DNA from 2 places in the Romboutsia sp. 1001713B170207_170306_H8 genome. Region 1 is predicted to be linked to the other one. Evidence: a T-box and tRNA genes for the amino acid it is inferred to sense, from the RefSeq annotation. Region 1 holds a T-box; the other holds one or more tRNA genes.
What was found. A T-box is a leader RNA that pairs with one kind of tRNA and senses whether it is charged. The one in region 1 lies ahead of leuS (leucine--tRNA ligase), so its partner is inferred to be a tRNA-Leu.
Positions count from the first base shown of each region.

Region 2: it has a tRNA-Leu gene. The T-box ahead of leuS (leucine--tRNA ligase) is inferred to sense a tRNA for this amino acid. The anticodon was not compared.

Region 1 covers NZ_JADNAX010000005.1:121,767-148,598, reverse strand. Annotated here, with positions in the region: gene rpmA (50S ribosomal protein L27) at 1-196, shown strand, start outside; gene obgE (GTPase ObgE) at 332-1,612, shown strand; gene I2A66_RS11370 (YhbY family RNA-binding protein) at 1,634-2,005, shown strand; gene I2A66_RS11365 (CoA-disulfide reductase) at 2,245-3,579, shown strand; gene I2A66_RS11360 (NCS2 family permease) at 3,801-5,087, shown strand; gene I2A66_RS11355 (hypothetical protein) at 5,569-5,835, shown strand; gene I2A66_RS11350 (ribonuclease Z) at 5,882-6,805, opposite strand; gene I2A66_RS11345 (DUF5658 family protein) at 7,057-7,389, shown strand; gene I2A66_RS11340 (pyridoxal-phosphate-dependent aminotransferase family protein) at 7,578-8,741, shown strand; gene I2A66_RS11335 (ECF transporter S component) at 8,758-9,330, shown strand; gene recX (recombination regulator RecX) at 9,484-10,122, opposite strand; gene nadD (nicotinate-nucleotide adenylyltransferase) at 10,365-11,054, shown strand; gene yqeK (bis(5'-nucleosyl)-tetraphosphatase (symmetrical) YqeK) at 11,055-11,618, shown strand; gene rsfS (ribosome silencing factor) at 11,748-12,098, shown strand; T-box leader at 12,130-12,324, shown strand; gene leuS (leucine--tRNA ligase) at 12,439-14,859, shown strand; gene mglB (galactose/glucose ABC transporter substrate-binding protein MglB) at 15,084-16,118, shown strand; gene mglA (galactose/methyl galactoside ABC transporter ATP-binding protein MglA) at 16,228-17,769, shown strand; gene mglC (galactose/methyl galactoside ABC transporter permease MglC) at 17,747-18,781, shown strand; gene ilvA (threonine ammonia-lyase) at 18,985-20,202, shown strand; gene I2A66_RS11285 (RidA family protein) at 20,287-20,670, shown strand; gene sdaAB (L-serine ammonia-lyase, iron-sulfur-dependent subunit beta) at 21,037-21,711, shown strand; gene sdaAA (L-serine ammonia-lyase, iron-sulfur-dependent, subunit alpha) at 21,732-22,610, shown strand; gene I2A66_RS11270 (hypothetical protein) at 22,657-22,902, opposite strand; gene I2A66_RS11265 (D-alanyl-D-alanine carboxypeptidase family protein) at 23,030-24,319, opposite strand; gene I2A66_RS11260 (helix-hairpin-helix domain-containing protein) at 24,397-25,047, shown strand; gene selD (selenide, water dikinase SelD) at 25,165-26,211, shown strand; gene selA (L-seryl-tRNA(Sec) selenium transferase) at 26,272-26,832, shown strand, end outside.
Region 2 covers NZ_JADNAX010000001.1:763,815-770,225, forward strand. Annotated here, with positions in the region: gene I2A66_RS03660 (Na+/H+ antiporter NhaC family protein) at 1-1,220, shown strand, start outside; gene I2A66_RS03665 (Na+/H+ antiporter NhaC family protein) at 1,405-3,117, shown strand; gene I2A66_RS03670 (pentapeptide repeat-containing protein) at 3,252-4,448, shown strand; tRNA gene I2A66_RS03675 (tRNA-Leu) at 4,502-4,585, shown strand; gene I2A66_RS03680 (TetR/AcrR family transcriptional regulator C-terminal domain-containing protein) at 4,727-5,299, shown strand; gene I2A66_RS03685 (PTS sugar transporter subunit IIC) at 5,335-6,369, opposite strand.

The DNA of each region.
Region 1 (26,832 bases):
GAGATATGACGGACAAGTAGTTACTGCTGGTAGTATAATAGTAAGACAAAGAGGAACTAAGATACATCCAGGTACTAATGTAGGTAAAGGTGGAGATGACACTTTATTCGCATTAATAGACGGTACTGTTAAGTTCGAAAGAAAAGACAAGAAAAGAAAAAAAGTAAGCGTATATCCAGTATCTATTGCTGAATAATATATATGAGAAAAGGAGTGTTCTTACACTCCTTTTTGTTGTAAATAGATGATTTCCTCAAATTATATATATATATATATAATATTTATAGTTTGGAGAAAATAAAAAAAAGTCTTAATCAAGTAGGTGATTAATTTGTTTATAGATAAAGCAAGAATTTTTGTTAAAGCTGGTAACGGTGGAAATGGATCGGTTGCATTTAGAAAAGAAAAATATGTTCCAGCTGGTGGACCAGATGGAGGAGACGGAGGAAGAGGTGCTAGTATAGTATTTGAGGTAGATTTAGGTCTTAGAACTTTGATGGATTTCAAATATCAAAGAAAGTACCTTGCTGAATCTGGTGGAGATGGAAGTAAAAAGAAAAAAGCAGGTAAAAATGGAGAAGATTTAATTCTTAAAGTTCCACCTGGTACAATAATAAGAGATGAAGCTACAGGACTTATAATAGCAGATTTAAAAGAAGAAGGCGATAGAGCTGTAGTTGCAAAAGGTGGTAGAGGTGGAAAAGGAAATCAACACTTTGCCAATGCAGTAAGACAAGCTCCAGCTTTTGCAAAATCTGGTACAGATGGAGAAGAAAGATGGGTAATTCTAGAGCTTAAAATGATAGCAGATGTAGGATTACTAGGATTCCCTAATGTTGGTAAATCTACATTCTTATCAGTTGTGACTAAAGCAAAACCAAAGATAGCTAACTATCATTTTACAACGTTAACTCCAAACTTAGGTGTGGTTCAAACTAAATTTGGTGATAGCTTTGTATTGGCTGATATACCAGGGCTTATAGAAGGTGCTGCAGAAGGTGTTGGTCTTGGACATGATTTCTTAAGACACGTAGAAAGAACTAAGGTATTGATACATATCGTTGACATAACTGGACACGAAGGTAGAAATGCATTAGAAGATTTTGATAAGATAAATGAAGAATTATCACTATATAATGAAAAACTTTCTCATAGACCACAAGTAGTTGTTGCTAATAAAATGGATATTTTAGAAGATGAAAGTGTATATGAAGAATTTAAAGAAGAACTTGAGGGTAGAGGATATAAAGTATTTAAAATGTCTGCAGCTACTCGTCAAGGAATAGATGATGTTATAGCTTATGTATCTCAATTATTAAAAGAAGTTGAAGATGTAGAGTTAGTAACAGAAGAAGAAATGTATAGACCAGAATTAGATCAATCTAATGAAGATGAAGGATTAACTGTTGAAATAGAAGATGGAATATATGTTGTTAAAGGTAAATCTTTAAGAAGAATAATGTATTCTGTTAACTTTGAAGATATGGAATCAATTCAATATTTCCAAAAAGCTATGGAGTCAGAAGGTGTCTTTGATAAGCTTAGAGAGATGGGTATTGAAGATGGAGATACAGTTAAGATTTATGAAATTGAATTTGAATTCTACAACTAGGATAAATAAAGAGGTGACATTATGTTAAAAGGAAAGCAAAGAGCTTATTTAAGATCAATAGCTAATACTTTAAAGCCTATAACTCAAATAGGTAAAGAAGGTGTAACAGAAAGTTTCTTAGATCAATTAGATGCTATGTTAGATAGTAGAGAAATAGTAAAAGTTACTATACTTGAAACTGCAGGTCTTGATGCTAAAGAAACTGCTAATGCAATATGTAATGCATTAAGAGCAGAGTTCGTACAAGCTATAGGTTTTAAATTTACTATATATAGAAGAAACAATGAAGAACCAAAGATACTTTTCCCAGGACAAGAGCAAGCCAAGGCAAAAGTTAAAGATAATACAGTAACTAAAAAAGGAAAAATAACTAAAAGAGCTGCAAGAAGATAGTTATAAAGTTACTTTTACTAATTATAATAAGTATTAAAAAATTCTAGTCATTCAATGAATTTTATTGTAAATGACTAGAATTTTTTTATATTAAGATACTACTATTTGGGTATATTGATATATAGAATTAAAAATAAATATAAAAATAGATTTTTATACTTTAAAATGTTAATATAATATCTAAGAGGTTAATTTATTTACAGTATAAGGCAAAATATAATATTTGAGGAGGACATAATATGAGAGTTGTTATAATTGGTGCGGTTGCAGCTGGTATGTCTGCAGCAGCTAAATTAAAGAGAATGAAACCTGATTATGAGGTTGTTGTATATGAAAAAACTGATGTAGTATCATTTGGAGCTTGTGGATTACCGTATTTTGTTGGAGGATTCTTTGATGATGCTAATAATATGATAGCTAGAAGCCCAGAAAAGTTTAGAGAATCTGGAATAGATTTAAATATATTTAAAGAAGTTACAGCAGTTGATACTGATAATAAGAAATTAAAGGTTTTAGATGTTAAGACTGGTGAAACTTTTGAAGATTCTTATGATAAATTAATGATAGCAACAGGAGCGAGTAGTATAATACCTCCTATAAAAAATGTTAATCTTGAGAATGTTTCAACATTAAAAACTATGGAAGATGGTATAAAAGTTAAAGAAATACTAAATAAAGAAGATGTTAAAAATGTAGTTATAATAGGTGCAGGATTTATAGGATTGGAGGCCGTTGAAGCTGCTAAGAAATTAGGTAAAAATGTAACTGTTATACAAGCTGCTGATAGAGTTTTAAATGCAGTATTTGATAAAGAAATAACAGATGTGTTAGAAGATGAAATTAAGTCTCATGGAGTTAATTTACGCTTAGAAGAATTAGCTTCTGAATTTATAGGAGAAACTAAAGTAGAAAAAGTTATAACTAATAAAGGTGGAATAGATGCTGATTTAGTTATAATAGCTACAGGTGTTAGACCAAATACTACATTCTTAAAAGATACTAAAATAGAAATGTTAGGAAATGGAGCTATAATAGTTGATGAGTATGGTAAAACTTCTGTAGAAGATGTTTACTCAGCAGGAGACTGTGCAACTATAAAAAATATAGTTACAAATGAAGATATGTTTGTTCCTCTAGCAACAGGAGCAAATAAGTTAGGTAGAATAGTTGGAGAAAATTTAGCTGGAGCTAATAATGCTTTCCAAGGTTCATTGGCATCAAGTTGTATAAAAGTTATGAATATGGAAGCAGCATCAACTGGATTAACAGAAGAAAAAGCTAAAAGTTTAGGATTAAATTATAAAGCTAAATTTATAAGTGATTTTAATCAGACTAACTACTATCCAGGTAGAGATAAAATATATGTAAAGCTTGTTTATAATGCAGATACTAAGGTGATTTTAGGTGGACAAGTTGCAGGATTTAAGGATTCAGTTCAAAGAGCAAATGTATTAGCGACAGCGATATTTGGTAAGATGACTACAAATCAATTAGGTATGTTAGATTTATGCTATGCACCACCATTTGCAAGAACTTGGGATGTATTAAATGTTGCAGGTAATGTTAGCAAATAATTAAATAAAATATTAGATTAGAATAGTGAATAATTTATATTATTGTTTACTATTCTATTTTTTGGCTTAAAAATTCATATACATACATAAAATCTAATAGAAAATGTAGAAAAATGACGAATAATATTGACAAATGTGAACATTTAATATAAAATTTAAAATCTAGTTCGTAAAACGATAACACGATATAAATAATATAAGACAAGTTATACGGAGGAATTATGTTAGAAAGATTATTTAAATTAAAAGAGCATAAAACAGATGTAAAAACTGAGGTAGCAGCAGGTATTACTACGTTTATGACTATGGCATATATATTAATAGTTCAGCCAACATTTATGTCAGCTGCCGGTATGGATATAGGAGCAGTGACTGTAGTTACAGCTTTATTAGCAGCAATATTTTCTATATTTATGGGATTATATACAAATTTACCATTTGTATTAGCTCCAGCAATGGGAAGTAATGCATTTTTTGCATATACTTTGGTAGCAGGTGGAGTTGTATCATGGCAAACTGCTCTTGGTATGGTATTTATTTCAGGAGTAATGTTCTTATTATTAACATTACTAGGATTAAGAGAAATTATAGTAGCATTAATTCCTAAAAATGTTAAACATGCAATAGGAATAGCTGTAGGATTTTATATAGTATCATTAGGATTTTCTAATGGAGGATTAATGGTTATAGATGGATCATCTATATCAATGGGAGATATGACTAATCCAGCGGTTATTTTAACTATTATAGGGTTAGTAATATTAATATTTTTAAATTTAAGAAATGTAAAAGGATCAGTACTAATAGGTATAATAATAACTACTATAATAGGTATACCAATGGGAATAACATCTATTCCACAAAGTTTAATAACAATGCCACCTTCAATAGAACCTATAGCATTTAAGTTAGATATAATATCAGCTTTTAAATGGAGTTTCTTCCCATTAATGTTTACATTCTTTGTTGGAGATTTCTTCTCAACATTAGGAACTTTAATAGGAGTATCAGCAAAAGCAGATTTATTAGATGAAAATGGAGACTTACCTGAAATAAATAAACCATTCTTTGTAGATGCATTAGCAACAACAATAGGTGCATTATTTGGTTCAACAACTATTACCACATTTATTGAATCAGCAGCAGGAGTTGAAGAAGGTGGAAGAACTGGTTTAACAGCACTAACTGCTGGTATATGTTTTGCTTTAACAATATTTATAACACCTATAGCAACGATGATTCCAAATCAAGCAACAGCACCAGCTTTAATAATGATAGGACTTCTTATGATATCGAGTATAAAAGATTTAGAATTAGATGATTTTACAGAATCATTCCCAGCTTTTGCTACAATAATATTTACAACATTTACATCAAGTATACCTAATGGTATAAGTATAGGAATTATATCATATATGCTTACTAAAGTATTAGCAGGAAAGCATAAAGAGTTAAACTGGGGTATATATATACTTTGTGTTCCATTAATTATATACTTTATAATATAAATATATAAATAAAATTTACATAAATAGGTAGAGCTCATAGTATTCTAAATATAGACTCTACCTATTTTTTAATAAATTATATTTAACTGGAAGGAGAAAATTTTTAAAAAAATTTAAATATAATGAGGCCGTAGTAAGACTTCTTAATAAATAAGGAGTATGAAGGCTAACGAACCCTTATTTATCAAGAAGTCATATTAAAAAATTAATAAGAAGATAAATAAATATAGATACATTTGAAAAATTACAACTAGATATAGTAAAAGAATTAATAAAGGTATATTGTGTAAGTTCATTAGGAAAAGAGCTTATAGATAAGTTAATTACAAGTGATAATTTTAATATAGTAAAAAGACGATTAAATGAAAATAAAGAAGCAAGAAAAATATTAGAAAATAGTAATCATATACCACTAGAAGGATGATTTAATATAAATCCTAATTCAATTTATACTCCTAATTTAGAAGTAGGAGATAAAGTTATGTTATTGGATTATAATGATTATGTAATAGTGTATAAAACAATTGATAAATTTAATAATGTAAAAGTTTTATATAAAGAATATTTTATATATGTTAATATAAGAAAAATAAAGTTACACATAAAGGCAAAGGATTTATATCCAGATGGATATGATTTAAATACTTTGTTTATTAGTTATGAAGATAGAAAGTTAGAAAAAGACATAGTTAGAGTTTCTAAGAACGCTCTGAAAAAAATTCAAAAAGAAATTAGAAACAATAAATAGAATTGGAAATACCGCATTACTTAGAAACAAGTTATGCGGCATTTTTTTATTTTTCATCATAAAAGTTAAGGTGTAGCTCAAGTCTATCCTCACCTATAATAGTATTTTCAAAAATAGAAGTTGCATTTTCTTTATAAATATGAGGGTTTTCTAGAGATGGGCTAAAATGAGTTAATAAAAGCTGTCTTACTTTGCCTAAGCGAGCTAAATTAGCAGATTCTCTAAATGTCATATGTTTATTTTTTACAGCTTTAGAGATATCTAAATCATCACCATACATTGCTTCACATACAAATAAGTCGCTATCTTTTATAAATTCAGGTATAGATAATAGTGGTCTAGTATCTGTAATAAAACTTATTTTGATTCCTTTTCTATCATCTCCCAACACCATATCTGGAGTATAAAGTTTATCTTTAAATTTTATATCTTTTCCTTCTTGAAGTTTTTGCCATAAAATTTTAGGTACATTGTTATTTGTTGCTTTTTTCACATCAAACTTAGCTTTTCTTTTGAAATAAAAACTATATCCTAAGCACTCAGTAGAATGATCTAGATCCAGAGTTGATATTTCTAAATCTTTTAAATACTCATTTATTAGAGAGAAACTACCATTAGGATATTCTATAACATTAATATTATAAGGTAAATATTCGACTAAAATTCTAATAGCATTTATGGTTTCTACTATTCCTACAGGACCTACAATTGTTAAATCTTCTGTTCTAGAGCTATTTCCTATAGTAGATAAAAGACCAATAATACCAATAATATGGTCTCCATGTAAATGGGTTATGCATATTAGATCTATATTTTTAAATCCGCAGTTTTTCATTCTCATAGAAACTTGTGTGCCTTCACCGCAGTCGATTAATATCTTTCTTCCTTGATAATTTATAAAAAGAGAAGATAAAGACCTATTAGGCATAGGCATATTTCCTCCACATCCAAGTAAAATTAAATCTATCATAAATTTCTCCTTTTATAGATAATGATTTTAATAGTATCTATAATATATATTATGCGAAAAATTTAGGAAATAAAATCGTAAAAATTTTCAATAAGATATAATATTATAGGAAGTAAGTTTTTAAATAATAGCAGTTATTAGGAGCTAACTTATATAATTTATGAATAAAAATTACTAATTAGATTAATGTAGTATATAACTTAAAAGCTATAAAATTAATAATAACTATATTAATTTTATAGGAGTAATTTATGGAAGATACATTAAGAAAAAGTAAAACACAGTACGGATTAATATCTATTATGTTGTTAAATATATTTGACGGAATAGCAACATTTATCGGTTTAAAATATGAGTTTTATAAAGAGTTAAATAGCTTTTTAAGAATAATGTATGAAATTAATCCATTATTATTTTTATTAATTAAAGTAATTTTACCTACAATTTTAGTTATACTTTTATTAAATAAAATAAATAACGAATTATCTAATATAACTAAATTAGTTATATTTTTTTCTAATATAATTTATGTAGGTATATGTTTATATCACATAGCATTATACTCAATATTTATATTAAACTAAAATAGAGCACTTCTAGGTAAGCTTAGAAGTGCTCTATTTTATTGTTTTGGAGAATATAAAAGTAAATTATTTATTAAAATATAAAACTATAAATGTACTGATACAATTATAAAATGTTTTTAGAATAATACAATACAATTATAATTGATATATAATGACTTATATAAATAAAAAAGGGGGCAATTTAAATGAATAACAAATTAGTATATACTCCAGGTCCTACAGAAGTTAGAGAAAATGTGAGGTTAGCAAGATCTATAGCTACAACAAATCCAGACCTGGATATAGATTTTTTTGAGTTTTATAAAAATACTTGTGATAAGATTGGTAAGATAATAAATACAAAAAATGATGTTTACATATTAAGTGGAGAAGGGATACTAGGTTTAGAAGCAGCTTGCGCATCACTTACTGAAGAGGGCGATAGAGTTCTTGTAATTGATAATGGAATATTTGGTAAGGGATTTGATGAATTTGTAAAAATGTATGGAGGAGAAGTAGCTTACTTTTCAAGAGAATACACTAAAGATATTAAGACAAAGGAATTGGAAGAATTTTTAAAAAAAGATAGTAACTTTAAATATGCAACATTAGTTCATTGTGATACTCCAACAGGCGTATTAAATAACTTAAGTGAGATTTGCCGTTTACTTAAAAAATATGGTATTTTGACAGTAGTAGATTCTGTGGCGGGTATGATTGGAGAAGAACTTAATGTTGATGATTGGAAAGTTGATATAGCCCTAGGAGGATCACAAAAAGCTATATCAGCACCAGCAGGTCTTACTATAGTTAGTATAAGTGATGAGGCTAAATGTGTTATAAGAAATAGAAAAACTCCAATCATAGGTTTCTATTGTAATTTAGGAATATGGGAAAATTATTATAGAAATAAATGGTTTCCATATACGATGCCTATAAGTGACATAATGGGATTAGATAAAGCTATAGATAATATACTTGAGGAAGGTATAGGAAATGTGCTAATAAGACATAAAAAAATAGCTAATGCAGTTAGGAAATCTATAAAAGAATATGGGTTAAATTTATATTTAGAAGAAGGCTATTCTAACACTGTCACAGTTGTTGAAATACCATCTAATATAGGTGCAAAAAAATTAACAGATAATTTATTAAAAAAATACAATTTAATTTTAGCAACATCTTTAGGTAATTACTCAGATAAAGTAATAAGAATAGGTCATATGGGAGAAAATGCTAGAGTAGAAAAACTAATACCTGTATTAAACTTTATAGATGAATCTTTGAGATATCTTGGATTTGAGGGAAATGGTAGATTAGTAGAATTATTTAATAAGTATTATGATGAAGTAAAATTAGTTATAAAGTAAGTTTTAGGGAGTGGATATGATGGGGGAAAATAAGTTAATAAAAGATGACTTAGATATATCACAAATTGTAGAAAGTAATAATAGAAAAATTAATTCTAGGGATTTGGCTGAAAATGGATTATTAATAGCATTAGTATTTATAGCTACTAGGTTTATAAATATAAGGTTACCACTTGAATCAACTGGAGGATTAGTACATTTAGGTAATACTATGCTATTTATATCTGCGATAGTTTTTGGTAAGAAAAAAGGTGCTATAGCAGGTGCTTTTGGTATGGGGCTATTTGATTTATTATCAGAATGGGCAATATGGGCACCATTTACATTTGTAGTAAGAGGCGTAATGGGTTACATAATAGGAAGTATATCTTGGTCCAGGAATAAAAAAGGTAATGATATAATTACAAATATGCTTGGAATAATTATATCAGGTATTTGGATGATATTTGGATATTATATAACTGAAATTATTTTATATGGAAGTCATACTAAGGCAATTTTATCAATACCAGGTAATATAACTCAAATACTAATAGGTATGTTAATAGGAATACCTGTAGCTAAGTTACTAAAAAAATATATTAGATAAAATACAAGGGTCTGTACTGAATAATAGTACGACCCACTTTTATTTTTAGCTATCTAATTTATATAATTGCTTTAAGTTATATAATCCTAATAAAAAGCTAAAAATTCCTATAATGTATTTTGTCATAATATAACCTCCAAATGGAAATATAAATTATAAATCATATTCATCAACACTTAGTAATTTATTTAATACTCTTTTAATAATATCATAATTGAATCCTTTATATGTTAAATGTTGAGATAGTTTTTGATAAATCTTTCTTTTATCTTCATTTTTTATTCGGTCATATCTTTTTTTTGCAAGATACATTGCATTTTCAAATTCTGCATCACTATCAATTTCAGAAATAGCTTCACTTATAGCATTTGAATCTAAGCCTTTATTATAAAGGTTTTGTTTTATTCTATTTTTACCACACTTATTTAAATTAAGATTAGTGTTAACTATTTTTTGTGCAAGTAAATTATCATTGATAAAATTATTTCTTTTTAAAAATTCAATTACTTTATTGATTGTATCTTCTTCAAAATCATTAGATAATTTTTCTCTTATTTTTCTTTCTGATTGATCAGCCTTAGATAATATATTAAGAGCTTTATTTTTAGCCTTTATATACATTTCATCATTTAATAGTGATCTTAATGAATCTTCATCAATTTCATCACCTTTTTTCAAGTTAAATGTGAAAACTAATTCTTTAAATATAGCAGTGAAGTATTCACCATTAACATAAATATTAACTCTATCTTGGTTTTTCTTTTGTTGTTCTATTTTCGTAATTATAGCCATATGTAAACTCCTTAATAATGCTATTTATATTAATCTGTATATTTACATCTTGAATTTTATATAAAATAATGTAAAATATCAGATAGTTGACTAAATAATTAGTTGAATCAATGTTAAAAATTTAATTTTTAAAGTAAAGATATGTATAAATATGATTATATACTAAAAAATACAAATTATTACCTAAATAAAATAAAAATAATGATACAATGAAAATATATTTGTAAAAAAGGAGATTAAATATGAGCATTGAAGATCTACTTAAAAGAGCAAAAGATATAAATACTCATAAGTTAGAACAATTTAAAAATAGTGACTCTAAATTAAGGATTGGAATTATGGGGGGAACTTTTGATCCAATTCACTATGCACATTTAGCAACAGCAGAGTTTATTAGAGATAAGTATAAGTTAGATAAGATTATATTCATACCTACAGGAAATCCTCCTCATAAGTTAGAAAATGTAACTAATAAATATGATAGATATAATATGGTTTTAATATCTACAAGAAACAATGAGAACTTTATAGTATTGGATTTTGAAATAGAAAATGAAAATAAAACTTATACTGTAGATACACTTAGACATCTAAAAAAAGAATATAACAATTGTGAAATATTCTTTATAACAGGTGCAGATGCAATTTGTGATATTGAAACTTGGAAAGAAGTAGAGGAAAATTTTAAACTAGCTACTTTTATAGCAGCAACAAGACCGGGAATAAGTTTACTTGAAGCACAAGAGAAAATTGAAAATTTAGAAGAAAAATATAATGCTAAAATTATAAGCGTATATGTTCCATCTTTAGATATATCATCTACTTACATAAGGCAGCAACTAAAGTCTGGAAAGTCAGTGAAATATTTATTACCAGAAAATGTAGAAAAATATATGCGTGAGAAAAATTTATATAAAATAGGAGTAAAGTAAATGAATTTAACGGATATAAATGAAAAATTAAAAGATATGTTACCTAAAAGAAGATTAAATCATTCTTTAAATGTAGCAGAATGTGCAGTAAAGTTATGTGAAATATATAATTGTGATAATGAAAAAGCATACATAGCAGGTATAGTACATGATTGTGCTAAATATTTAACCTTAGAAGAAGTCGATTACTATGTTAGAAAATATAATATAAAATTAGATGAATTAGAAATGGAAAGTTTAGCTTTATCTCACAGTATTATAGGTTCATACATAGCTAGATATGAATTTGAAATAAATGACATAGAAATACTAGATGCTATAAGATATCATACAACAGGAAAAGAAAATATGTCATTATTAGAAAAAATAATTTATATGGCAGATTTAATAGAAAAAGATAGGAATTTTCCAAATGTAGATTTATTAAGAGAATTAACTTATAGTGGTAAATTAGATGAGGCATTACTCATATCATTTAATAACACGATAAAATTTGTAATAGATAATAATCAGTTGATACACCCAAGAACTGTAAGTGCACGTAATTATATAATGAAAAAATAACTAAAAAATTATTATTATGAAATAATAGTATATAATAGATAGATGCAGTTTAAAAATAAGATGCTTACTATACACTATTTATGGTATAATAATAAAACGTGTTTAAAATTAGGAAAGTGAGGAATTAAAATGACAGTAAATGAAATGACGAAAGTAATATATGATGCAATAGACGATAAAATTGGTCAAGATATATCTATAATAAATATAGGAGCAGTATCTAGCTTATGTGATTACTTTGTAATAGCTACAGCTGGTTCTCAAAGACAAGTAAAAGCTATAGCTGATAATGTAGAAGATGAATTAACAAAGCTTGGAATAGAGCCAAGAGGAAAAGAAGGATATGAAAGTCAAACTTGGGTACTTCTTGATTATGGCGATGTTATAGTTCATATATTTAATGAAGAACAAAGAGGATTCTATAACCTAGAAAAATTATGGAAAGACGCTCCATACGTAGATATTGACACTTTAGCATAATAATGATAATATAATTAATTATAAATAATAAATATATCAAGTAGACTAGAGTAGTAAAAGCAAAAATTTTATCAGAGAGCTAGTGGTTGCTGTGAACTAGTAAATTAGAACTTTGAACTTGCTAGAAATAATCTATTTGGCCGTAGTTGGCATAAAAACTATCTAAGAGAGTCTAATTTTAGACTAATTAGGGTGGTACCGCGAAGATATAATCCTCGTCCCTAAACAATATTGTTTAGAGACTGAGGATTTTTTTATCATATAAGTTAAATTTATCTAAACATGGATAAAATAACTTTTATAGACTATTTTAATCAAAATATCAAAGGAGGAAATTTTAATGAGCGTTTACAATCATAAAAATGTAGAAGCTAAATGGCAAAAAACTTGGTCTGAAAATGATCAGTATAAAACTAATACACTAGATAATTCTAAGCCAAACTATTATACTTTAGAAATGTTCCCATATCCATCAGGGAAAATACATATGGGTCATGTTAGAAACTACTCTATAGGTGATGTTGTTGCTAGATTTAAAAAAATGGAAGGATATAATGTACTTCATCCAATGGGATGGGATTCATTTGGTCTTCCAGCAGAAAATGCAGCTATAAAGCATGGTATACATCCACATAAATGGACTATGGAAAATATAGAAGATATGAAAGGCCAATTAAAATTATTGGGTCTTAGCTATGACTGGGATAGAGAAGTTGCAACTTCTACTCCAGAATATTACAAATTTACTCAAGAAATATTTTTAAAATTCTTAGAACATGGATTAGCATATAAGAAGAAATCTTTTGTTAACTGGTGCCCATCTTGTGAAACAGTTCTTGCAAATGAGCAAGTTGTTCAAGGACAATGTGAAAGATGTGATTCTGTAGTTATAAAGAAAGATTTAGAACAATGGTACTTTAAAACTACTCACTATGCTGAAGAATTACTTCAAGATTTAAATACTTTAGATGGATGGCCAGATAAAGTTAAATTAATGCAAAAGAACTGGATAGGAAAAAGTACAGGTGCTGAAATAGTATTCGATATAGATGGAACTGATAGGTCTATGACAGTATTTACAACTAGACCAGATACTGTTCATGGTGTTACATATATGGTACTTGCTCCAGAGCATGATTTAGTTAAGGATCTAGTTGCTGGAACAGAATATGAAGCAGATGTAGAAAAGTTTGTTGCAAAAATGCACACAATGACAGAAATAGAAAGAACTTCTACAGATGTAGAAAAAGAAGGTATGTTTATAGGCAAATATGTAGTTAATCCTTTAACAGGAGAAAAAGCTCCAATATGGATAGCAAACTATGTATTAGCAGATTATGGTACAGGTGCTATAATGGCAGTTCCTGCTCATGATGAAAGAGATAGAGAATTTGCTGAAAAATACAACTTAGAGATATTACCAGTAATAGATGAAGAAAATAAAATGATAAACTCAGGTGAATTTAATGGAATGGATGCATCTGAAGCTTTCAATAAGATAATAGAAAAAATAGAAGAAATGAAAATAGGAAAGAAAACAGTTAACTATAGATTAAGAGACTGGTTACTTTCTAGACAAAGATACTGGGGATGTCCAATTCCAGTTGTTTACTGTGATGATTGTGGTGTAGTTCCAGAGAAAAAAGAAAATTTACCAGTATTATTACCAACAGATGTTGAGTTTACAGGTAAAGGTGAATCTCCACTTACAACTTCAAAAGAATTTATGACTACAGCTTGTCCTTGTTGTGGTAAACCAGCTAGAAGAGAAGTTGATACAATGGATACATTTGTGGATTCTTCTTGGTACTTCTTAAGATACATAGATCCTAAGAATACTGAAAATATATTTGACTCAGAAGTAGTTAATAAGTGGATGCCGGTTGACCAATATATAGGTGGTGTAGAGCATGCTATAATGCATTTACTGTACTCAAGATTCTTTGTAAAAGCATTTAATGATATGGGACTTGTTGACTTCAAAGAGCCATTTAAAAACTTATTAACTCAAGGTATGGTTCTTAAAGAAGGTACTAAGATGAGTAAGTCAAAAGGTAATGTAGTTTCTCCTCTTGAAATAATAGAAGAATTCGGGGCTGATACAGCGAGATTATTTGTACTATTTGCAGCACCGCCAGAAAGAGATTTAGATTGGTCTGAACAAGGTGTTGAAGGATGTTATAGATTCTTAAATAGAGTTTACAGATTAGTTGATGAATTAGCTGATATTGCTAAGGATGACTGTACTATAGGTGAATTAACTAAAGAAGATAAGGCTATGAGATATACAATTCATGCAACACTTAAAAAAGTTACAGAAGATTTAAGTGAAAAGTTTGGATTTAACACAGCTATATCTGCTTTAATGGAATTAATAAATGAAATGTATAAGTACAAAGAGTTAGATAATAGAAATAATGCAGTTATAAAAGAAGGTATAGAAACTATAGTAACTATACTTGCTCCATTTACTCCTCATATGGGAGAAGAATTATGGACTATGATAGGTAAAGAAGGCAGTGTATTTGATATAAGCTGGCCAAAATATGATGAAACTGCATTAGTTAAAGATGAAGTTGAAGTTGTAGTTCAAGTTAATGGTAAAGTAAGAGGAAAGTTAACAGTTGGAGCTAATGTATCTAGAGAAGAAATGGAAAGTTTAGCTATGGCAGATGAAAAAATAAAGGCTTTAGTTGATGGTAAAACTGTAATTAAAGTTATTGCAGTTCCTAAGAAATTAGTTAATATAGTTGTTAAATAACATATAAAGTATATAAAAGTAGGACTATTTTGTTTTATTTAAAACATAATAGTCCTACTTTTTATATACATAATTAAAATAGTGTTAAAAACACATATAATTAGTAACGTTATTATAAAATATTTAATTATAAAATAATTTATTGAAAATTATAATAAAATCATCTACAATTATAGGGAAAACACTTTCGTAGTGTTAAAACTAAAGATTAGAGGGGGATTTATATGAATAAGAGGGGGATTTTAGCATTAGGATTATCAGCTACAATGTTATTTTCAATGGTAGGTTGTTCATCAAGTGATTCAGGAGATGGAACTAACTCATCAGATCAGCCTAAAATAGGTGCAACAGTTTATAAAGCAGATGATAACTTTATATCTGCAGTTAGTAGAGAGTTAAAGGAAAATGCTAAAGATGTAGCAGAAATAACAGTAGATGACTCCCAAAATGACCAAGCAAAACAATTAGATCAAATTGATACTATGATAGCTAAGGGTGCTAATGTATTAGCAATAAACTTAGTTGATCCAAAAGCCGCAAGTTCAGTGATAGAAAAGGCTCAAGCTTCAGATTTACCAGTAGTATTCTTTAATAAAGAGCCAGATGCAGATGCTTTAGCAAGTTACGACAAGGCATATTATGTAGGAACTGTATCTAAGGAATCAGGAGTTATTCAAGGAGAAGTTGTGGCTAAAGAATGGGAAGCTAACAAAGAAAAATGGGATAAAAATGGAGATGGAAAAATACAATATGTGTTAATAAAAGGAGAACCAGGACATCCAGATGCAGAAGCTAGAACTGAATGGGTTATAAAAACAGTAAATGAGAAAGGTATAGAAACTGAAGAATTAGCAATAGATACAGGTATGTGGGATGCAGCTAAAGCAACTGAAAAAATGGATGCATGGTTAGCTAAGTTTGGAGATAAAATAGAATTTGTAATTTGTAATAATGATGGTATGGCTTCAGGTGCTGTTGCTTCTCTTGAAAAAGAAGGATATTTTACAGGGGATAAATTTATGCCAGTTGTAGGTGTTGATGCTATACCTGAAATAGTAACTCTTATAGAGAATGATAAGGTTGTAGGGACAGTACTAAATGATGCTCCAAACCAAGCTAAAGCAGTTATTGATTTATGTGTAAATTTAGCTAACGGTAAAGATCCAGTAGAAGGAACAGAATGGAAGTTAGATGATACTAAAGCTGTTCGTGTACCATATATAGGAATTACTAAAGATAATTTAGATGAAGCTAAGTAATATAATATTATAAAGATTACTCAATACCTAAGAGCTTTTATAAATATAAAATAAGTTCTTAGGTATTAAATTAAAATATATAGGTAACGTCTAAAGGGGGTATCAACTATTGGATAAGATAGATAATAAATTCATCTTACAGATGATAAATATAACTAAAGAGTTTCCAGGTGTAAAAGCTTTAGATAATGTAAATTTAAATGTTAGACCAGGAACAGTACATGCCCTTATGGGAGAAAATGGTGCTGGAAAGTCAACTTTAATGAAATGCTTATTTGGAATTTATAAGAAAGACTCAGGGGAAATATACTTAGAAGGAAAAGAAATAGAATTTCAAAATACTAGACAAGCACTTGATAATGGTGTATCAATGGTTCATCAAGAACTAAATCAAGTTAGACAAAGAAATATATTAGATAATATTTGGCTTGGAAGATATCCTAAAAAAGGATTATTTATAGATGAAAATAAGATGTATAAAGATACTTTAGAAATTTTCAAGGATTTAGATATCGATGTAGATCCTAGAGAGAAAGTTGGAAATCTATCAGTATCTCAAATGCAAATGATAGAAATAGCAAAAGCAGTTTCTTATAATTCAAAAGTTATAGTTATGGATGAACCTACGTCATCTCTTACAGAAAAGGAAGTAGAACATTTATTTAGAATTATAACAAAGTTAAAAAATAAAAATGTAGCAATAATATATATATCACATAAGATGGAAGAGATATTAAAAATATCAGATGAAGTAACTGTAATGAGGGATGGACAATTAATAGAGACTAAGGATGCATCAGAGTTAACAACAGATAAGATTATAAGTATGATGGTTGGTAGGGATATGTCAAATAGATTCCCACCAAAAGAAAATCATCCTGGCGAAGTTATATTAGAAGTTGATGGGTTAAGTGAAAATACAAAGTTTGGGTTAAAAGATGTTAGTTTTAAACTAAGAAAAGGTGAAATACTTGGCATAGCTGGGTTAGTTGGATCGAAAAGAACTGAAGTTGTAGAAGCATTGTTTGGAATGAGAAATATAGATAAAGGAACAATTAAGCTACATGGAAAGTTGATTGAAAACAAAAATCCTAGAAAATCTATGGAAAATGGTTTTGCTTTAGTTACAGAAGAAAGAAGAACTACGGGAATATTTCCTCAACTTAGTATAAATTTTAACTCTGTTATATCGAATATGGATTCTTATAAATCTAATGTATTGTTTTTATCTGATAAGAAAATGGGAAAAGATACAAAGTGGGTTATAGATTCTATGAATGTAAAAACCCCATCGCAAAAAACTAGTATAGGAAGCTTATCAGGCGGTAACCAACAAAAAGTAATAATAGGAAGATGGTTACTAACTAATCCTGAAATACTTATGCTAGATGAACCTACAAGGGGAATAGATGTAGGAGCAAAATATGAAATATATCAACTTATAAATGACTTAGCAAGTAAAGAAAAAGGGATTATAATGATTTCCTCGGAAATGCCAGAACTTATAGGTGTAACAGATAGAATATTAGTAATGAGTAATGGTAGAGTTGCAGGAATTGTAGATTCAAAAAATACTACGCAAGAAGAGATAATGAAATTATCAGCGAAGTTTATAGAGGGGGATAGCCATGAAGACAAAGTCACTAACTAATGAAAAGCAATCTTTTAATATTATAGAGTGGGCTGGAAATAATGTAATACCAATAGTTCTGTTTATTATACTTATAGGTATAATTATAATAGAACCAAGCTTTCTTTCTATAAAAAACTTAACTAATATACTAGCACAATGTTCTACACGTATGATTATAGCACTAGGTATAGGTGGAATAATAGTAACTCAAGGTACAGATCTTTCTGCTGGTCGTATAATTGGTTTGGCTGCTGTAGTATCAGCATCATTGCTACAAGCAACAGACTATGCATATAGAATGTATCCTAATTTACAAAAATTGCCGGTGGTTGCAGTAATATTATTTGTAATGATAATATGTGGGATAATGGGTGGAATAAATGGATTTGCAGTTGCAAAATTAAAAACACCACCTTTTATAGCTACTATGGGGACTATGCTTTTGGCCTATGGTATAACAAGTTTATACTTTGATAGACCTCCATACGGAGCACAACCTATAGCAGGTCTTGATAAAGGATTTAAACAGTTAGCAGTTGGAGGTTTTCAATTAGGAGAGTTTAGATTACCATATCTTATAATTTATGCAGTAATAGCTTGTATAATAATGTGGCTTATATGGAATAAAACTAAGCTTGGTAAAAACATGTTTGCTATAGGAGGTAATCCAGAAGCAGCAGAAGTATCTGGTGTTAATGTTGTTAGAAATCTAATAATAATATACGTTATGGCAGGTCTTTTGTATGGACTTGCAGGATCTTTAGAAGCAGCTAGGGTAGGTAGTGCTACTAACAATACAGGACTAATGTATGAAATGGATGCTATTGCAGCTTGTGTTGTAGGAGGAGTATCTTTCTCTGGTGGTATTGGTAGTATAGGTGGAATAATAACTGGAGTATTAATATTCCAAGTTTTAAATTATGGATTATCATTTATTGGTGTAAGTACATACTTACAGTTTATTATAAAGGGGGTAATAATAATAGCGGCAGTTGCACTTGATACAAGAAAGTACATGAAGAAAAAATAATTTATAAATTTAATTTTAAAAATATAAAAAGACTATTTGTTCAGTGGCAAATAGTCTTTTTTTGTCAAAAAAATAATTAATTTATTTAATAATTATTGACTAAAGCTAGTTATTAATAATATAATTAGTTTGTGGAAAAAATAACACACTTAAATGTTAAAAAAATGACTATCTAAATCAATATGAATTTTAGGGGGACGATTATGTTACAAGTTACATTACAAGACATAAAGCAAGCAAAGGAAACTATAAAAGATATAGTTAAGAAAACTGATTTATTAGAATGTGCAGGCTTAAGTAATAAGGTCGATGCAAACGTTTTTTATAAATGCGAAAACCTACAAAGAACAGGGTCTTTCAAAGTAAGAGGAGCTTGTAATAAAATAGCAAATTTAACAGATGAAGAAAAAGCAAATGGAGTAATTGCATCAAGTGCAGGCAATCATGCTCAAGGGGTTGCATTAGGGGCTAAAATGAGCGGGATTAAATCTACAATAGTAATGCCTGCTACCGCACCATTATTAAAAATTTCTGCAACAAAAGGTTATGGAGCAGAAGTTGTTTTAAATGGATTAGTATACGATGATGCTTATGCAAAAGCAGTTGAAATACAAAAAGAAACTGGTGCAACATTTTTACATCCGTTTAATGATAAATATGTAATAGCAGGTCAAGGAACAATAGGGATTGAAATATTTGAACAATTAGATAATAAAGTTGATACAATTTTATGTCCAATAGGCGGAGGAGGATTAATAGCAGGTGTTGCAGTTGCAGCAAAAGCATTAAATCCAAACGTTAAAATAATAGGAGTACAGACTGCTAATATACCTTCTATGCATGAATCTGTAAAACATGGAGTAGTTACAACTGCGTTTAATGCTACTACAATAGCTGATGGTATAGCTGTTAAAACTCCTGGAGATATGACATTTGAAATAATAAATGAGTTAGTTGATGAAATAGTTCTTGTAGAAGAAGATGAAATAGCTCAAGGTATAGTGTACTTAATGGAAAACTTAAAAGTTGTAGCAGAAGGATCTGGTGCAGTAACAACTGCTGCATTGTTAAGTAAAAAATATGTTCCTAAATCAGATGAAAATATTGTTTGTATAATATCTGGTGGAAATGTAGATGTTAATAATTTATATAGAATAATAGGTACAGGACTAGCTAAAGAAGGTAGAAGATACTCATTTGGTGTAACAATGGTGGATCAACCAGGTGGATTCTCTCAATTAACAAAAATAATAAGTGAGAATAAAGCTAACATATTAAATGCAAATCAGTCTAGATTATCATCTGGAGCATATATAGGAAAACAACTTGCAGAATTTGTATTAGAAACATTTGACCATGATCATATAGGAAAAATAAAAAAAGATATAGAATCTGCTGGATTTGAGATAAAAGATTTATAAAATAATATATACAATTTTTATTATAGGGTAGTATAATATAAAGTAAAGTATTAAAGATTATATAGATTTTAGGAGGAATTAAAAATGAAACAACAAGTAATACATACTGATAATGCACCAAAAGCAATAGGACCATATTCTCAAGCTATAAAAGCTGGAAATTTATTATTTGTATCTGGACAAGTTCCTTTTGTACCAGAGACTATGGAAATAGTTGAAGGAGATGTTAAGGCTCAAACAAAGCAATCATTAGAAAATGTAGCGGCTATATTAAAAGAAGCAGGAGCTGATTTTTCAAATGTAGTTAAATCAACAGTATTCATAAAAGATATGAATGAATTTGCTTTAATAAATGAAGTTTATGCAGAGTTCTTTGGTGAAAACAAGCCAGCTAGAGCTTGTGTAGAAGTTGCTAGATTACCAAAAGATGTTAAAGTTGAGATAGAAGTTATAGCTGTAGTAGAATAATAAGCTTTAATTAAAATATAAAAAATGGCCAGTAGATGCTGGTCATTTTATATTCTATTAAATCTCAAAATAGTACGTAAACTAATAATTGGAAAATAAAAAAATATGAAAAAAAATATTCCATAAAAATGATTTTTTATATATAATATTAATTAGCAGATAACAAAAAATAAATTAAAGTATAGATGCTTTTATTTAATTAATAATAAGTATATATAATAGCTGCATAACTAATGCTATTAAATTTATATTTAACAAAATTAGATGCTTTTAGATTATTGGTATTAAATTAATTTTATTTAAGTTTTGTGAAAATGATTTCAGAAATTAATTTAATGAGACATTTAAGAAAGAAGAGGTAAAGCAATGGCTAAAGATTATAGTGTATTTGACGTTGTAGGACCAAATATGATAGGTCCATCTAGTTCCCATACTGCAGGAGCTGCAAGACTTGGAAAGACTGCTTCTAAAATAGCAGGTAAACCTGTAAAAGAAGTAAAATTCTATTTACATGGTTCTTTTGCAGAAACATATAAAGGTCATGGGACAGATAAAGCATTAGTTGGAGGAATATTAGGATTTGATCCAGAAGATGCTAGAATAAGAGACTCTTTTGACATAGCAAATGAAATGGGTGTTAAATTTGAATTTATAAAAACTGATTTAGGTGAAAATGAGCATCCTAATAGTGTAAGAATGGAAATGGTATTAGAAGATGGAAGTAAATGTGAAGTTAAAGGTGCTTCTATTGGTGGAGGTAACATAAAACTTACTGAAATGGATGGACTAGCTTTAGATTTCAATGGTGCTAAACCAGCTGTAATATTAGAAATAAAAGATATAACAGGAGCAGTATCTTTTGTAACTGGATTACTTGCTCACAATAATAAAAATATAGCTACAATGTCTACTAGTAGAATAGCAGGTTCTGAGTATACATTTGTGACTATAGAGACAGATGAGCCGTTAGAAAGAGATATATTAGATCAAATAAGTAAATTTGAAGTTGTAGCTAAAGCTGTAGTTTTAGACAAATTCTAGACAGTAAGGAGAGATAGACAATGAAATATAATTTCACAAGTGGACAAGAATTATTAGAAATGTGCGAAAAGTACAATATGAATATACATGAACTATGCTTAGAAAGAGAAGTTGAACTTTCAGGATTATCTAAAGAAGATATAAGAGCAAAAATGCAACATAGTTTAAATATAATGAAGGCAGCTACTGAAAAGGCTGTTGAAGAAGATATAAAATCAGTTGGTGGTCTTATAGGTGGAGAAGCTAAAAAATTAACTATATTTAGAAATAATTCTAAATCGGTTTGTGGACCATTAATGAATAAAGCATTAGTTGCTGCAATGGGAACTATGGAAGTTAATGCTTCTATGGGGCTTATAGTTGCTGCACCAACAGCAGGATCTTGTGGTATACTTCCTGGTGCTGTAGTTACTATAGGTAAAGAGTATGATATGACTGATGATCAAATGCTAGATGCATTATTTACAGCTTCTGCAATAGGAGCTATAATAACTAGAAATGCAACAGTTGCAGGTGCTGAAGGTGGATGTCAAGCTGAAACTGGTGCTGCTGCGGCAATGGCTGCTGCTGGTGTAGTTGAAATGATGGGTGGAAGCCCTAAACAAGCTTTACATGCTGCATCTCATTGCTTACAAAATGTAATGGGACTTGTATGTGACCCAATTGCAGGACTTGTTGAAGCTCCATGTCAAGGAAGAAACGCTATAGGAGTTGCAAATGCTTTAATATCTGCTGAATTATGCTTAGCAGGAATACTAAACATAATACCATTTGATGAAACAGTAGAAGCTATGTACAAAGTTGGTAAAGGATTACCACCTGAATTAAGAGAAACTGCTTTAGGTGGAGTTGCAGCTACTTGTACAGGATGTTCTTTAAGTAACAAAATATTTGGATAATATTAAAATATATAAAAAATACCTATGAATTTTCATAGGTATTTTTTTAATAATTAATATCTGCAGACTTTATATTATTTTTATCATGAGAACTACAAGGAGTAACTCCATAAACCATATTGCAAGTAGGGCATTTATCTACGTGTGTTTTCATAGTAAAGATTTCATTACAATTTACACATTCTAGGTTATGAGTAATTCTTAATGGGAAGTTGTCTTTTCCCTTACTTCTTACTAAGTCAACTACATTCTTTCCATCGTTTTTATTGATATTTCCGCATCCACAGCTCATATATAAATTCCTCCAAAAAATATTTGTAATTAACATTATACATTAAATTATTTTATTATTCAGTAACATATGGTACAAGTATAACAAAATATTTTAAACTTAAAAAGGATTGGAATATCCAACCCTTTTATCTTCGTCTATTTTTAAATATTCTTTTTTTATAATATTTTTTTCTTTTCTTTCTTTTAATAATTAACCCTATAAAAATAATTATAATTATAGATATTACAACTAAAATACTAGTAAATATCACTTTGTTTTCAACAAGTGAACCAAATACACTATTAACATTACTTGTAGCAACTAAATTAATAGTAGTTTCAAGTTTTTTAGAATTGTATACTTCTAATGTTCCTACTTTATCGCCTTTTTTTATAGGAAGACTAATTTTATTTAGTTTAACCTTTGTTGTATAAGAACTAGTACTAGTTCCTTTTTTCAATAGAACTTTATAATTATATTCAGGCTCGTATATAAGTTCTTTTTGCTTAGAGAATAAAATTCTTTCACTACCAGTATATTTATCTTTAGTAATTATCGTCCTATTAGTATAATTGTCGAATCCATAGTCAAGTAGAGTTCTAGATGCAACATACATATCATCACCAGTAGATTTAAATACAGCTGATATTAAACGCATGCCATTTTTTACACCACTAGATAAAAGGCATCGACCTGCATCATCAGTATATCCAGTTTTTATACCATCTACAATATCGTATTTTATAGGAATTTCCTTACCATTATAAGTTATTTTCTCATCTGAAGTTAGAAATTTATTTGTATTAACAAAATATCTTTCAAATGGGTAAGCTTCAGTAGCAGGGAAAGATACTGATTTCATTTTTACAATTTCTCTAAAAATACTATTACTCATAGCTTCTCTGGCCATTAGAGCCATATCGTAAGCTGTAGTATAGTGATTTTCATCTGGTAATCCATGGGGATTATTGAAATGGGTATTTTTAGCTCCGATAGAATTTGCTTCTTCATTCATTAGTTTGGCGAATTCTTCAATAGAACCGCTTACATACTCGGCTAAAACTACAGCTACATCATTAGAAGAATGGATTAATAAACCTTCTAGCAATTCTCTTACAGTGAAAGTTTCTCCAATCTTTAAGTACATACTAGAACCATCAACATTAGGATCCTTTTCTATTGTTACCTTTTCACTAAGATTAGGCTTATATTTTAATACTAAGTAAGCCGTCCAAGCTTTTGTTGTTGATGCTGGATATATTTTATTATCAGCGTTTTTACTATATAAAACACGTCCAGTTTCATAGTCCATAAGAACACCTGCTTCAGCAGGTATAGAAAGTTCCTCATTATCGGCAAATGATGTGTTTGCTGAGTTTAAAAATGTAGAGCAAGCTATAATGAATGTTACTAATAAAGATAGAAATTTTTTCATCTTTAACCTCCAAATTTTAAACTTATATTTTAGTATATCACATTTTAGTTAATAATTTAAACGAAGGGGTGAATTAAGTGAAAAAAAATAAAAAAAGTATAGTGTTTTTAGTGATTATATTTACATGTATTTTAGGATTTATTATAAAAAACAAATTAAATTTAACAGAAGATGTGTATGTAATCAGTCAAAGTGAAGAAAGAACAAAAGAAAGTATATTATTAGACAATAAAACTACTGAAGAAATGACTTCACAAAATAATATAAATTATAATAGTGATGTAGAGCAGTTAGTAACAATATATATAAGTGGACAAGTCAAAAATCCTGGTATAGTAACTTTAGAAAATGATAGAAGATTAGTTGATGCAATAGAAATTTTAGGTGGAGTTACAGAAGAGGCAGACCTAAATAAAGTAAATATGGCTTTAAAGATTGAAGATGAAGGTCACTATATAATTCCTAAACTAGGAGAAGAAGTTGAAACTCAAAGTATAGACTTAAATAGCACGGAAAAGGCTAAGAATGAAAATGACAAAGTTAATATTAACATAGCAAATATAGATGAATTACAATCGTTGCCAGGGGTAGGAGAAGCTACGGCAAATAAAATTTTTAAATATAGAGAGGAAAATGGAGTCTTTAAAAACATAGAAGAAATAAAAAATGTAAATGGAATTGGAGATAAAAAATATGAAGGTTTAAGGGATTTAATAAGTATAAATTGATACAATAGTAATATGTAGACAAAATATAAATTTAAAATTTGAATATTTTCAACTACTTCGCCTGTTGTTTAAAATATGTTATTATATGTAAAGACAAGAAGGAAAGGAGGTCTTTTTATGGAAAAATATAAAAGACTCACAGAAATGACAACATCAGGAGGCTGAGCAGCCAAAATAGGGCCAGAGGTTCTGGCTTCAGTTTTAAGTCAACTTCCTAAGAATGATAATGATAGAATCAATAATTTATTGGTAGGTTTAGACACAGCAGATGATGCTGCAGTATATAAATTAAATGAAGAAATGGCATTAATACAAACATTAGACTTTTTTACACCAATGATAGATGATCCTTACATTTTTGGTCAAATAGCAGCAGCTAACTCATTATCGGATGTTTATGCTATGGGAGGGACTCCTACTGTTGCAATGAATATTGTTTGCTTCCCATCATGCCATGATATGGATGTATTAACTGAAATCATGAAGGGTGGATTTGATAAAGTAAAAGAAAGTGGAGCGCTTTTAGTAGGAGGCCATACTGTTGATGACAAAGAGCCCAAGTATGGATTGTCAGTTTCAGGAATAGTACATCCAAATAAAGTACTATCAAATGCTACATCAAAACCAGGAGATGTACTTATACTTACAAAACCATTAGGTGTAGGAATATTAAATACAGCCATGAAAGCTAATTTAATAAGTGAAGAGACAGAGAAAAAAGTTATCGAAGTAATGACGCATCTTAATAAATATGCAGCTAAGAGCTTTGAGAACATAAATGTAAACTCAGTTACAGATATAACAGGATTCGGATTACTAGGCCATGCGCTTGAAATGGCAAAAGCATCTAATGTAAGTATACATATAGATTCAAAAGAAGTTCCTATATTAGATGAATCAATAGATATGGCTACTATGGGAATTATACCTGCTGGAATGTATAGAAATAAGCAATATATAGAATGTGATGTAGATATTATAGATGTAGATGAAGCTATAAGAGATATTTTATATGATCCTCAAACTTCAGGAGGATTATTGGTATCAGTTCAAAGAGAATATGCAGAACAACTTATAATTGATATGAAAAATAATGGTTCAATAGAAGCAAAGATAATAGGATATGTAACATCAAAAGAGGAAAAATATATTACTGTTAGATAAAATAACTAATTTATAATATAAGAAAGAGTGAGTGTTTTGGATAAAAAGAAGCTGTTTGCTATGTTGCCCTCAGTTGATGAAGTATTGGGAAATGAAAAAATAAAAAATATAATAGAGAATTATCCTAGAGCTTTAGTTTTAGATTCTATAAGAGAAATTATAGATGAAAAAAGACAATTAATAATATCCTTAGATGAAAAAAATGAAATCATTGATATAAATTTAAAAAGTATAATTAAAGAATCTACTGAAAGAGTTGTACTAAATTACTCTCTATCTTTAGAAAAAGTTATAAATGGGACGGGAGTAATATTACATACTAACTTAGGTAGATCTTTGCTTAGTGAAAGTATAAAAGAAGATGTTTGGCAAATTGCATCTAGGTATTCAAATCTAGAGTATAACATTGATAGTGGAAAAAGAGGGTCTAGATATACACATTTAGTTCAAATGATAAAAAAGCTTACTAAATCTGAAGATGTTTTAGTTGTTAATAATAATGCAGCAGCTGTACTTCTTGTTTTAAATACTTTAGCTAAAGATGGTGAAGCTATAGTATCTAGAGGTGAACTAGTAGAGGTTGGCGGTGCATTTAGAATACCAAGTATAATGTCTTTAAGT
Region 2 (6,411 bases), on a different contig from region 1:
CTATGATGAGACCAGTAGCAGATAAAATGAAAATCTCAAGAGAAAGATTAGCATTTATAATAGATGCAACAGCAGCACCAATAGCAGGATTGGCTATAGTATCAACTTGGATAGGTCTTGAAGTTGGATTAATAGGAGATGCATTTAATGGAATAGGTATAAAAGCAGACGCTTTTGGTGTGTTTTTAAATACAATACCATATAGATTTTACAATATACTAATACTAGCGTTTATAGTGATAACAACTTTATTATTAAAAGATTTTGGTCCTATGAGAAAGGCAGAGATAAGAGCTAGACAAGGCAAAAGTTTAGATTCTGAGATTGCAATAGATTCTGTAAACGATCATTCAGATTTAGAACCAAAAGAAGGTGTTAAATTAAGTATATGGAATGCAATAATACCAATAGGAACATTGATAGTAGCCGCATTAATAGCATTTTACTATAGTGGATATAGTTCTATAATGAGTGGAGAAGATGCTAGTTTAATACAATTGCTTAGTGATTCACCATTATCATTTGTATCAATTAGAGAAGCATTTAGTGCATCAGATGCATCGGTTGCGTTATTCCAGTCTGCATTACTTGCAAGTGTAGTAGCTATAGTAATGGCGGTATCTCAAAAAATATTTACAGTTTCAGAAGCTATAGAAGTTTGGGTAGATGGTATGAAAACATTAGTTATAACAGGTGTTATATTAATATGTGCTTGGTCATTAAGTTCAGTAATAAAGGAATTAGGAACAGCTAAATATTTAATTAAATTACTATCAGGTTCATTCCCACCATTCTTATTACCTAGTTTAATATTTGTATTAGGAGCTATAATATCATTTTCAACGGGTACAGCATATGGAACAATGGGAATACTTATGCCATTAGCAGTTCCACTAGCTAATTCTATAAATCCAGATATGTCATTTATAGTAGTTAGTACAAGTGCGGTATTAACAGGTGCTATATTTGGAGATCATTGTTCACCTATATCAGATACTACAATACTATCGTCAATGGGAGCAGGATGTAATCATATAGATCATGTAAGAACACAGATGCCTTACGCCTTATTTACGGCATTAATAACAGTAGTATTTGGATATATACCAGCTGGACTTGGTATACCAGTATACATAGTACTACCACTTGCAATAGTAGCGGTATTTATAGGTGTACAAATATTCGGAAGAAAAGTTGATATAGTTGAAGAATGTGTATAATATGATATAAAATAAAAATTCCACAATTGTGTAGTATTAAATAATAGCTACATAATTGTGGAATTTTTTATGTGCAAAAATAAATTGATAAAGGACAGGTTCTTTCCTTAGTTTTTTGAATATAATGGAGTAATATTAATACATTAACAATATTGTACTTTTAATATGTACAAGGAGGTGTTTTATGAAAAATAGGAATAAGTGGATTGTTATCATAGCTTTTTTTGTTTTACTTATGATGCCAAGTATTTGTTTAGCCGCAGAGGTAGACGTAGGTTATTTCAATGCTCAAAAATACAAGGTATTAACTCTTATTCCTCCGATAGTGGCCATAATATTAGCATTTTTAACAAGAAATGTAATAGCATCTTTATTTATAGGTATTATTTCTGGCAGTTTGTTACTAACTATTCCTGGAAATAATATATTTTATGGAATAGTTGATGCTTTTATTGATGTTATAAATAGAATGGTTACTTCTTTAGCAGATACTTGGAATGCAGGAATAATACTCCAAGTTTTAGCTATAGGAGGATTAATTAATTTAGTAACTAAAATGGGAGGAGCTAAAGCAATAGCAGAAAGTTTATCTAAAAGAGCTAAAAATAGAAGAAGTTCTCAAATTATTACTTGGTTATCAGGTCTTATCATATTTTTTGATGATTATGCAAATGCAATGATAGTTGGAACAATGATGAGACCTATAACTGACAAAATGAAAATATCTAGAGAAAAATTAGCGTTTATAGTTGATGCAACAGCTGCTCCAGTGGCAGGTATAGCAGTTATTTCAACATGGATAGGTATGGAACTTGGTCTTATTAAGGATGCATTTAGTACAATAGGAGTAAATGCTGATGCATTTGGCGTATTTGTTCAAACTATACCCTATAGATTTTATAATATACTAATCCTTTTTTTTATAGTAATAAGTGTACTTTTACTTAAAGATTTTGGGTCTATGAGAAAGGCTGAAGTTAAAGCAAGAAAAGAAGGTATAATAAGTTCTGAACATGGTATAGATATATCCGATTCAAATGAAGGTATAAAACATTTAGATCAAAAAGGATTAAAACCTAGCATGTCAACAGCAATATTACCAATAGGAGTACTTATAGTTGTAGCGTTACTTTCTTTTTATTTTAGTGGATATAAAAATATTATAGGAGGAGATAGTCAAGCATTAATTAATTTACTCAAAGAATCACCAATATCATTTGTAGCGATAAGGGAAACCTTTAGTGCATCAGATGCTTCAATAGCACTTTTTCAATCATCATTACTTGCAGGTATAATTGCTATTATTATGGCAACAACTAAGAAGATATTTACTTTTTCAGAAGCTATAGATATATGGATGGAAGGTCTTAAACGTTTATTAATAACTTGTGTTATATTAGTATGTGCATGGTCATTAAGTTCTGTAATTAAAGAATTAGGTACTGCAAAATATTTAATTACCTTATTATCCGATGCAATTCCTCCATTTTTGTTACCAACTATAATATTTTTACTTGGAGCTATAATATCATTTGCAACAGGTACATCATATGGAACAATGGGAATACTTATGCCATTAGCAATTCCATTAGCATATTCTATGAATCTAGAAATGTCATTTATAATAGTAAGTACAAGTGCAGTATTAACAGGAGCGATATTTGGAGATCATTGTTCACCAATATCAGATACAACAATATTATCATCAATGGGAGCTGGATGTAATCATATTAACCATGTAAAAACTCAATTGCCATATGCCTTATTTACAGCTGTAATAACTATTATATTTGGGTATATACCAGTAGGTTTAGGAATGTCTATATATATTGTATTACCGTTATCAATAATAGCATTATTTATTGGTATTCAAGTTTTAGGAAAGAAAGTAGAGTAAGTAGAATATAAAATATATAAAATAGATAGAATATAATTTAAAGGGGATTATTTATATAATAAATTACAATTAGTTTTTATTACTTTAACTAATCCCTTAAACTTATGTTTTTTTAACGTTATAAGGAGTTACGTATGGCATATATAAACTTTAAAGAAGAACGACATTCTATCAATAATCAAATAATAAATAGAAAAAAAAATAATGAAAATATAATGAAATATATACTAAAGAACAAGGAGAATGTAATGGATTATACTCCTTGCAAAGAGTATAGTTTTAAAAATTTTGAAGGTATTGAATTTGGAAAAGATGGTATTTTAGATGAGGCAGATTTTAGGATTATAGAAAGTAAAGATATACTTTGTACGAAATTTATAGATTGTAATTTTAAAAATATAAAATACAAAGATTGTAACTTTATAGGCTGTGTATTTGAAAATTGTAATTTCTATAAAGGTGGAGTTATATTTGAAAATTGTTCTTTTATTAAAGAAGGAACTGAAAAATTACCATCTCTTAATAATAAGGATAACTTAGGTTGTAGTTTTTATAAATGTAATATATACTCTAAATTTATGAATTGTGATTTATCTCTAGCTTTGTTTGAAGAATGTGAAATAATAAATACATCATTTCAACTTACTTATATGAAAAAATGTATAATAAAAAATTGTGAGCTAGATAAAATTAATTTTAAAGATTGTAATTTATCTGGGTTTAAAACTTTAAGTTGTTATATTATAGATTTAGACTTTACAGATGAAGATAAAACAAAATTTGATGAAAAGACTTGTTTTGATAAAATAATTCCAAGGGAAAAAACGAAACAGGAATATGAAGGTATTTATATGACTTATGAAACTTTATCAGATAAATTTAAGGAAAATAACTTACCAGATAATTCTTCAGAGTACTACTATTTAGGTAAGGTTTTTGAAAGGAAATCATTAAAAAAAATAACTCCTAAAATAGGGTCATATATATATTGGATATCATGTGGTTATGGTCAAAGAGCACTATTTCCAGTAGTTACATCTATTAGTATTATGATTATATATACAATATTATATTTATTTATAGGAGTTAAAGTTGGAGATGAAACTATAAGGCTTTCAATTGGATATCTTTCTAGTACAAATTTAAAAGAAATATTAAGTGTTATAAATGAAGCATTTAATTTAAGTGTAGGTATGTTTGCAGGTGTTGGATGTATAAATTCAGAACCTATACCTCGTACATATATGCTTGCTAATACGGAAATGCTATTGGGAATACTCATGATGGGAGTAGGAGTTGCAACATTAATAAAAAAAGCAAAAAACAATTAAATTATGTTGCGTTAAGTTATAAATTCTGCTACATTTATAGTATAATAAATCTTGCGGATGTGGCGGAATTGGCAGACGCACCAGACTTAGGATCTGGCGCCTTTGGCGTGGGGGTTCGACTCCCTTCATCCGCACCATTAAAAAGCGTTGATATTTTAATATCAACGCTTTTTTCACATGTAATAAATTATTAGTAATTTAAGTAAATATATATATAGATTTATAAATGAAAATGTAATATATTTATCTTATAAATATAAATGAAAGTAGGATGATTCATGGAAAGAAAAAAGGAGATGACAAAAAAATTACTAGCAGATAGTTTTAAAGAACTTATGCTGAATAGTTCCTTTAAAAAAATAACTATTAAAATGATTACAGACGGAGCTGGAGTTATTAGACCTACTTTTTATAATTACTTCAAAGACAAGTATGAAATATTAGAATATTGCTTTGAAGAATATATAATGAAAAATGTATATGAACTTATAGATAAGGATATGGAATTAGAAGCATTAAAAATGATATTTATTCACTTAGATAAAAATAAGGAGTTCATAAGCAGATCTTTTGAAGTTACAGGTCAAAATTCATTTAAAGAAATATTATCTAATAGTATATACAATATGTTTAATAAAATTTTAGATAAATATGGAATAAAAGAAACAGAATTAACTAATATTATGACTAAGGAAAGTGTAGCAAGGTATTATACCATAGGATTAGTTTCTTCGTTAGAATTATGGTTGAATACTGATAATGATAATAACGGAAATGATATGTTTAATACTTATAAATACCTAATATCTCATTCGGTTTTAGATATAATCGAAACTAAAATAAAATATTAAAAAGTCGTTACCAATATTGATAACGACTTTTTTTATTAAGCAGCTTCGTTAGATTCTCCTCTAACTACGTCAGCTGTTGTTATTTTGTAATTTTTGAATATAGCGTATCCTATGAATCCAGCTAATATACTTACTAAAGCACATCCTACAGCTGTTATTATAACTTTTGTTGCTGGGTTGTAAGCAAACATTACAGCAAGCCCAGCTATTGGAGTAGCAGTTCCTGGAGAGTTGTTTGTTAGTCCCATTAAAGCGATTATAACACCAGACATAGCACCACCTATGAAGTTAGTAACATATACTGGTATTGGGTTAGCTGATATTAAGTCAGCTTGAGTTAATGGCTCTATAGCAACAGCTATATTATCTTTCTTAGAACCAAACTTCATTTTTGAGAAGAATACAAAGTTCATGAAAGAAGAACCGAATACTGATAATGCACCTATTGCCATTGGAGCACCAGTTAAACCTATCATAGCAGTTAATGCCATTGAGCTAAGTGGAGCAGTAGCAACAACTGTTATAAGTCCACCAAGTATTATACCCATTAATATTGGAGAAGCAGAAGATGCTTCAGTTAAAACAGATCCTACTGTTGATAATACACCGTTAACTACTGGGCTTGTTACATCTCCTATTAAGTAAGCTAATGGAGTAGCAACAACTATTATAACTATTAAATCAAGTCCAGCTGGTATTTTCTTTTCTAAGAATTTGATTACGAAAGAAATTAAGTAACCAGCTATGAAACCTGGTAATATTTTAAAGTTCATACAAGCTAAACCAACCATTACAGCATAAACTGGAGAAACTCCTAATGCTAATGGTACTAATGTAGCAGCAGCAACACCACCTAAAGAACCGTTTGCAGCCCCAACATTTTCTAAGAATTTGATTCCTAAAACTTCACCAAAGAATGAGAAATGGAATGCTTCAACTAAGAAACTTGCACAAGCAGCGTTTGCAAGGCCACCCATTGCTTTCATACCTTGTGGTGCTTTGTAACTAAATAATGTGAATAAAGCTAATACTACTAATAATAAAGCAGTACCTGTTAATATTTGTATCATACTTATTACCTCCTGATTTATATATTTTATAAGTCCTAATGA